DNA from 3 places in the Sulfobacillus sp. hq2 genome. Region 3 is predicted to be linked to each of the others. Evidence: riboswitches for the same ligand, from Rfam matches in the RefSeq annotation. Region 3 holds a riboswitch; each other region holds the start of a gene.
What was found. Region 3 has a riboswitch for cyclic di-GMP ahead of CO251_RS01760 (LuxR C-terminal-related transcriptional regulator). Riboswitches for the same ligand answer to the same signal wherever they lie in the genome.
Positions count from the first base shown of each region.

Region 1: linked by a shared signal. The riboswitch ahead of CO251_RS11105 (winged helix-turn-helix domain-containing protein) and the one ahead of CO251_RS01760 (LuxR C-terminal-related transcriptional regulator) in region 3 are both predicted to bind cyclic di-GMP.
Region 2: linked by a shared signal. The riboswitch ahead of CO251_RS09655 (IPT/TIG domain-containing protein) and the one ahead of CO251_RS01760 (LuxR C-terminal-related transcriptional regulator) in region 3 are both predicted to bind cyclic di-GMP.

Region 1 covers NZ_NWUL01000035.1:13,361-15,624, reverse strand. Annotated here, with positions in the region: gene CO251_RS11110 (hypothetical protein) at 1-147, opposite strand, end outside; cyclic di-GMP riboswitch class I at 688-781, shown strand; gene CO251_RS11105 (winged helix-turn-helix domain-containing protein) at 837-1,193, shown strand; gene CO251_RS11100 (hypothetical protein) at 1,386-1,790, shown strand; gene CO251_RS11095 (hypothetical protein) at 1,814-2,264, shown strand, end outside.
Region 2 covers NZ_NWUL01000034.1:7,495-9,758, forward strand. Annotated here, with positions in the region: gene CO251_RS09655 (IPT/TIG domain-containing protein) at 1-1,265, opposite strand, end outside; cyclic di-GMP riboswitch class I at 1,346-1,434, opposite strand; gene CO251_RS09660 (hypothetical protein) at 1,688-1,909, shown strand; gene CO251_RS09665 (glycosyltransferase family 2 protein) at 1,906-2,264, shown strand, end outside.
Region 3 covers NZ_NWUL01000014.1:6,758-9,021, forward strand. Annotated here, with positions in the region: gene CO251_RS01755 (hypothetical protein) at 1-202, opposite strand, end outside; gene CO251_RS01760 (LuxR C-terminal-related transcriptional regulator) at 324-1,013, opposite strand; cyclic di-GMP riboswitch class I at 1,042-1,135, opposite strand; gene CO251_RS01765 (S9 family peptidase) at 1,376-2,074, opposite strand; gene CO251_RS01770 (HTH domain-containing protein) at 2,067-2,264, opposite strand, start outside.

The sequences.
Region 1 (2,264 bases), on a different contig from region 3:
GAGTTCTGCCGTACGTAATTGTCCAAGCTTTTGGTAGGCAGCGCCCAAGATAGCGAGGAGCCAATAATATTGGTCTGACGGTAAAGTCCACTCTGGATGAGCGAGCCACAGCAGGCCAAATTGTACTGCATGGGGTGCCGCCAACAAAATGCGGATTCCCCACGCTATAATTGGGTAATAATGGCTATTAAGGGGGCTGTGTACTAGAATGAGGCTCAGATTGGATCATACGCCCCCTTGCACCGGAGGGAACCCTATGTTACTTCGTAAAGAACTCCACTACGAACGAGCCGTTGTCACACCACGAAAAATTTCCACATGTTGCCGCGATGCGTAACTTTAGGACAAGACGTGCCGTTTCATAAATCAAGAATGCGATCACCGGAAATAATTCCCGATGATCGGTTCTTCACCAAATAGCAGTCCCTGCCAATCGGCCGGAACTTATGTCTTGTTGCGGGGTATCCGTATTCCGTGATTGAAATAGGTTTCCCTTGCCAGTTGTTCGTCCATCGAGGTTCTGTTGAAATGGCGATATCATCGACGGTGTGTTGAAGCACCCGACCGTGTTGATCACTCAGCAAACGGGGTGTGTTTTCATGGTCGCAGTTCGTGCTTTTCGGCTTTGGTCACTCTCACCGTGCTGGCGTAACTTGTCCGTCCCCATCAGCGTTATATCATTACCAACATTTAACAGGGCACACCCGTGCGGAAGCCGGCGTCGCAAAGTCATAGGGTCTTCCGTCCTGAACCGTCGGGACCAGATAGCCTGACCGCCCCTCACGATCATCGCTCTCGGATCGTCGGTGGAGTGCCCTCCCGAAGGAGATGCGAGGATGATCAGGGGCCTGCAATTGCGTGAGCGGATTATCGTCGACCCTCAACAACAAGGGATATGGCGTGCGCATCACTTTGTGCCATTGCCGATACGGACCTATCGGATTTTGGCGTGCTGTTTGGACCATCCACATCAAATTCTTCCCGATTCTCTGCTCCTGCGTGTCGGATGGCCTGAAGATATTCGTACGCCCGCCGATTTATTTCCCCAGATTCACCGCATTCGTCAGGCCATTGAGTCCGATCCCCGTCACCCTCGGCTCCTCGTGACGCGGCGGGAAGCGGGCTACCTATTACAAGTCACGCCAGTCGTGGTGGAATTCGATCCCCTCCCGCCTTCCGCATGGTCTTCATGAAGGTTCGTATCAGATTCGTATCAGGTTAATTCCTGATACGTTTCAGGTTATTATCGGCCAAGAATCAGATTCAGCGCGTATGCTCAAATCATCCTCTCAGAGGATGATTTCAGTTTTTTGAAACCGGATCATACGATCTGTATTTCGCCAGAAGCAACCGAAACACGTTCAATTTCAGAAAGGATGATTTCGATGGCTACATTAACTGCAACCCCGTCTGAACTGTATCTCTATGGAGCTGACGCAACAGATCTTTCCGCAGCGTTTTGGATTGCCATGCTTGAAGGTATCCCAGCGGGAAACGTGACCGGTGATTTAAATGTTGCGACAGCCTGGACCAACAGCAGCAAGCCCGTAATCGCCGTGGGCGCACCGGCTTTGGATAATATGATGGGTGCAGATTCTAGTTATTTGAACTTCTGTAACGTCCAAGCGTGGTATAACAATGCCGCTTTAGGACCCATCGACGGGTGTGGAACAACCGCCTTAGATTCATTGGAATTGTCGTTAGCTCAAATTCAGGCAGCCCTAGCGGGCACGACACCGTCGACGTCGATTACACCATGCTCATACAATGGTGTGTCGTGCACCAATTAAGACCAGGAAAGGAGGAGATTAACATGGCCTTTGCATCGAGTCAATACGGGTGGTCGGGAAACGGATATATCGGGATTGGACAAGATCAGATCGACAATGCATGCTCACCCGCGAGTTTATCAACAAATCGCCCTTGTATTGACAGTAGTACGATGAACGACGCGTTCCCGCGCTTGACGATTTATGCGAACTTCATCGGAATCAAGTACAATTTGAATCCGCGACTGATTTTGGCCATGATCACGATGGAATCGAGTGCGGCCGATACCTGTCAAGGAGTGAACGTGATTAGTGCACCGTATTTAGCGACATGGCAAGACGATTGCGACTGCAATTGTGACGATAATTGTTCCGAGTGTCAGTCCGCCATGAATGCACATTACCAAGATAACCCGCTGATGGCCATTGACCACGGGATCGACTTTCTATTTTCCGATAAGTATTCCACTACAGCAGAAGATTACACGAATATTC
Region 2 (2,264 bases), on a different contig from region 3:
TAAGTTTGGTCATTGACTGTTACGGACTGGGGCCTCGCCGTTTCATTAATGAGAAATAGGCTTTGGCCCACATTGCTCTTAATCGCTCCGACAACGAAGGAACTGTTGGTCCATGTGCTTAAAACGCCCCCTTGGCCAATAGCGTTCATTAGCTGGGACAGGGCTTGACCAGAGGGGTATAAAGTATTGGCTGGGAGTTCAGGAGACTGTCCATCTCCAGCAAGGGCGAAGAGACCAAATGGCGCGTTAGCATTGGTCGCCACGGGCCAAGACGGTGTTGCCACATGGGCCTGCCCATCATAGCTCCAAACGAAAAGTTTAGAGGCGCCTTCCGCACGCCACAGCATCGCACTCTCTACCATCGCAGCTCCATAAACTGGGCTGATGGATTGTGGGCCCGGTTCCCCACACGGATTGTATTCGGTCACCCATGTTTGGATATGCCCAGCTAAAGAGAGGGGCACATTAGCCGCAATCTCCTCGTGCACGTAATTCATGGCTTGGGAGATGTATTGGGGAATTTGCGTGAGCAATTCGGTGTTCGAGAGGTTTGATGCAAGGGGATAGTCATGGATGCTGACAAAATTGATATAGGGAGCATCAGTGCGTAATACCGTTTGATTCCAGTTGCGGCTATACGAGCCCATTCCTAAAGAGAAAGAAATGCCGACTTTCATTTCGGGGTCAACCGCATGGATCGCTTGGGCAATCTGGGCCGCGCTTTGCGCATAATAGGCGGCAGAGTGCGAGGTATTCATGTTGGCGGCAAAATCCCAGGGACCATATTCCTCGCTACCAATGACAATAGCGGAAATGGGAAGATGATGACTCACGATATATTGCGTGAGAAGAGTAGCGTCTTGGGCATCTCCTCCGCCGGTGAACGTTGGGTTCTCATCATAATTAAAGATAAATAAGCCGCTATTATCCGTAGCCTGTAAGATATGGGACCAGTCATTAAGTGACACCGCACCGGTCCCCCCGTTGCGAAATGTATTGCTGACCCAACTCCACTGGTTGTCGTTAGGAAATTGCTGCATTCCCATGCCCAGTGTTTGCAGGGTTGGTATGGTGGAGGGGAGATTTAACTGACTATCATAGGAAAACACGTCAATGCCGAAATCATTGCGGCTTATCGAGGTGGTAAGGGGGGGCGCAGCAAGAACCGCGTTACTTGCCACCGTGGAAACGGAATGGTTCACGGAAAGAAAAGTTAATGGGAGCGCCAGCGCACTAAGCGCCATCAATTTAACCATCGGCGTCATTGGATTTTCTTCCTTTCATGTCCTCCGACATGAAACGAGACCTCCCGGAAAGCGGGACGGTCTCAAATCCAATGTCCCGTTTCGGCAACTGGCTGGCATTTACCGTAATGGTAAGAAGCCCCTTTAGTTTTGCGTCCCTGTTTTTCAATCAGGTTTGCCCTTATCGGCCGTTTCAATGCTTGACTTGGTTCTTCCAAGTTTTTCTAATCTCATAGTAATCCTAGATGCAAAGAATGTTCAAGATTTTAACAGGTCAAAACCGCAAAATATTTACCAGTTTGCGCCGGTAACGATGGGATTGTAAGACGCAGTCTGAGACGCTAGCTGGTACGGTATCGCGAGACCCTATTCTTTACAATGAGCACAGGAAACCATCTACGATGTGATTAACGCTTTAGGATGGCGAGAGGATGAGGTGGACGATGAAGACTTTGAGACGCAGTGTTTGGACTGCAGGTAGCGTAGCAATATTTCTCGTGGCCATGTTGTTGATGTTTTGGACTATTGATATTCTTCCGCTTGTGCTCTTTGGGGGAATGATTATTGTTTATGCCTCCTTGTCCTCCCAGCAGAATCACAAAAGGAAACCCGTTTTGCATCCGCCTCAGCCAGTCGAGAATTCCCAGAAAGGAAATATCTCATGATAGTCGGTCCAAGTCATTTTGTAGATTCCGCGCCCGCGATGCCTCAAGAGGCCATCGAGAGCATCGACCTCTTTCCCACAAGGAATTCTCAGGGACAAATCCATGACCCCGTTGACCCGAGTGCAGCACTGATGTTAGATGCGGCCAGTGCGCAAAAGGCTGGATTGCTAGCCTTTCGGTTTGATTCGGGCAGGGTCTGTGTGGCTGCGGTGTTTCCCTTAAGTGATGACGCACGAGCTTTATTAGGACGTATTGTCGTGCCGGTAAAACTTTACCGTGCGAGTGCGCGGAGCATTGCTCACGCGTACCGACGCGTCTTGGGTGAACACCATGATGTGCGGCCATCATCTTATTT
Region 3 (2,264 bases):
AGCCGTTAAACAAGAGGTCAGGAAGTCCACTCCAGCGAAACTGCTGCGCAAACACAGCAGCTAAACAAATTAAGGTTTCGGCAATGATGAAAACGGCCCGCGGAATCGATAGACAAGGATAATGGATGAGCAACAGTTTCATAATGCCACTTGTCGCCAGCGTAATGCTGCCTAGGGAAACCAATTGGCTTGTAGAATTCACATGCATCGCCTCCTTCACAACTGGTATAACTGAGGCGTGGGGTGATGAGGAAGGGGGAGATCGAGGTGATTTTGTCATAGCCCCCCGGGGGATTAAAGAATATGCCAACATCCCCCGCGGACTAGCTTTCTTTGGAATCGTCCAACCCCAGTTTCTGGCGGATATGTTGCACGTGGGTTTTCACTGTACTTCTCTCAATATGCAACTGGTCCCCGATCTCTCGCTGACTCAACCCCGACTGCAAAAGACCATAGACTTCACGTTCTCGACTTGTCAGACTCCCCAAGGCATCGTGAACTTCCACGACAGACGCGCGATGCCGAAGCGTTGCCGCAGCGGACAGAACAAGAAAATTGACAATCAACCAAAAGGCCATATGACTAACGGCTAGACTCGTCAAAGGACGGGACGGAAAAGGCCATAACGTCAAAACCGCAATACTGCAGTAGGTTACCGCAATCCAGTAGCCTACACCATTGTAGTAGGCGATGAGTTCAATGCCAATGAGAGGCAAGAGGGCGGGAGCATTCGATGCCAGCGTAATCGAAAATTCCGTAAGGACCACGAGACCTAAGACCAAATCAAAAACTGTTGTAATAACCGCCAATAAAATAACGGAACTCGCGTGGTGCCGATGCAACAACCATGCCAAAATGTCGGCAGCCGAGACAACAAAAGCAGACAGCCACGCATGGGGAAGGCTCTTTCCGGGAAACGCCATGATATTCCACCACAAAAAGATGGACACAATCCCGCGTAATGCTAAGCCCCGTGAAAAAATCCAATAGAAATCCCCGGGCGGAAACTCCACTGACGAAGAAGATCCTCCTGGATGCATATGCGGCAGCACGGCTGTCATGGCCCCCTTTCAACGGGACGGTAGACCCTGTGGCTTTGCGAACCGAGTTTTCACTCGGGGTGCCTTTATCTATTCCGTTTCATCGTTAAGATGCATCAAATCATGTGCCTGTCCTAGGTCTCAAGGCCATTGAGCCTATCTTACGCTCGGAAGAAAATCTTAAGGAAAATTATACCTTCTGATAATTTTTTGGTCAATTAAGAATATGCGGACGGATGATTCCTTATTCCTCAGACTTCTACCACGTCGAAGTTTAAGACAACGTGGATCAAAAAAAGCCTCCGCGCCCGAACCGGAGGCAAAAACCTGTCTTGTTAGCGACTCGGAACAACCGCCGTGTCATCCAAATACTGGTCGACCCACTGCTTGGTATAACTCAGAGCTTCTCGGCAAGGTTCCCCAAGGGAGCCGGGCCACACATGTGGCAATCCTGGAATACGGTGATAGTCCCACCGCTCTGGCCACTTGCTGACGCCCGTCGCCAATAAGAAAAATTCTTCAGCCCAATTGGCCCGTATCTCGCTATCATTGTCGCTATGGATCAAGAGCACCGCCCGCGATCCAATGCGCGGCACCTTATAACTCACATCCCAATCGAGGAGTGCCTTTTTCACCTCATCTGCGGGCCATCCATAATGGGGATGTTTATCTTTCAAGTAATCTAAATTGGGCGTGCTGGAAATGGACACGACACATTGGATCGGCGCGGTCCGGTTATCTGCCGCCGCCCAAAGGCCTACCAACCCGCCCAGACCCCGTCCAATAATAGCAAAGCGCCGACCTGGTGGACTGTCCGCCAATTTCTGCGCAATGTATTGCCGAGCCCGTTGCATCGTGGCCAAATAGCCTCCAAAAAACAAATCGCGGTAAAAATCTGGACCTTGTGTTCCTAGCGAGATGTATTCCCAGTCAGCTCCGGGACGAATCGCCGCAAGATCTCGCAACCCTTGTTCCGGATGATGATCAGGAAAATCCCCAATAACGAGAATCTCTTCACATTTAGCCTCAGTCATCGTGCCGTTCCCCCTTCTCAGTCGTCGCCATATCCGTACGCAGAGGGACAAAGAACTGGCAGACACCTCGCTCTCCATCGGCCAAATGAATCACCGGCGCATCGAGATGATGCGCAAACGCCCGTGCTTCCGCATCGCAGACGGACTGCGTTCCACGCCAATAAGGAAAGGGGCATCGCTGCATAGTAAT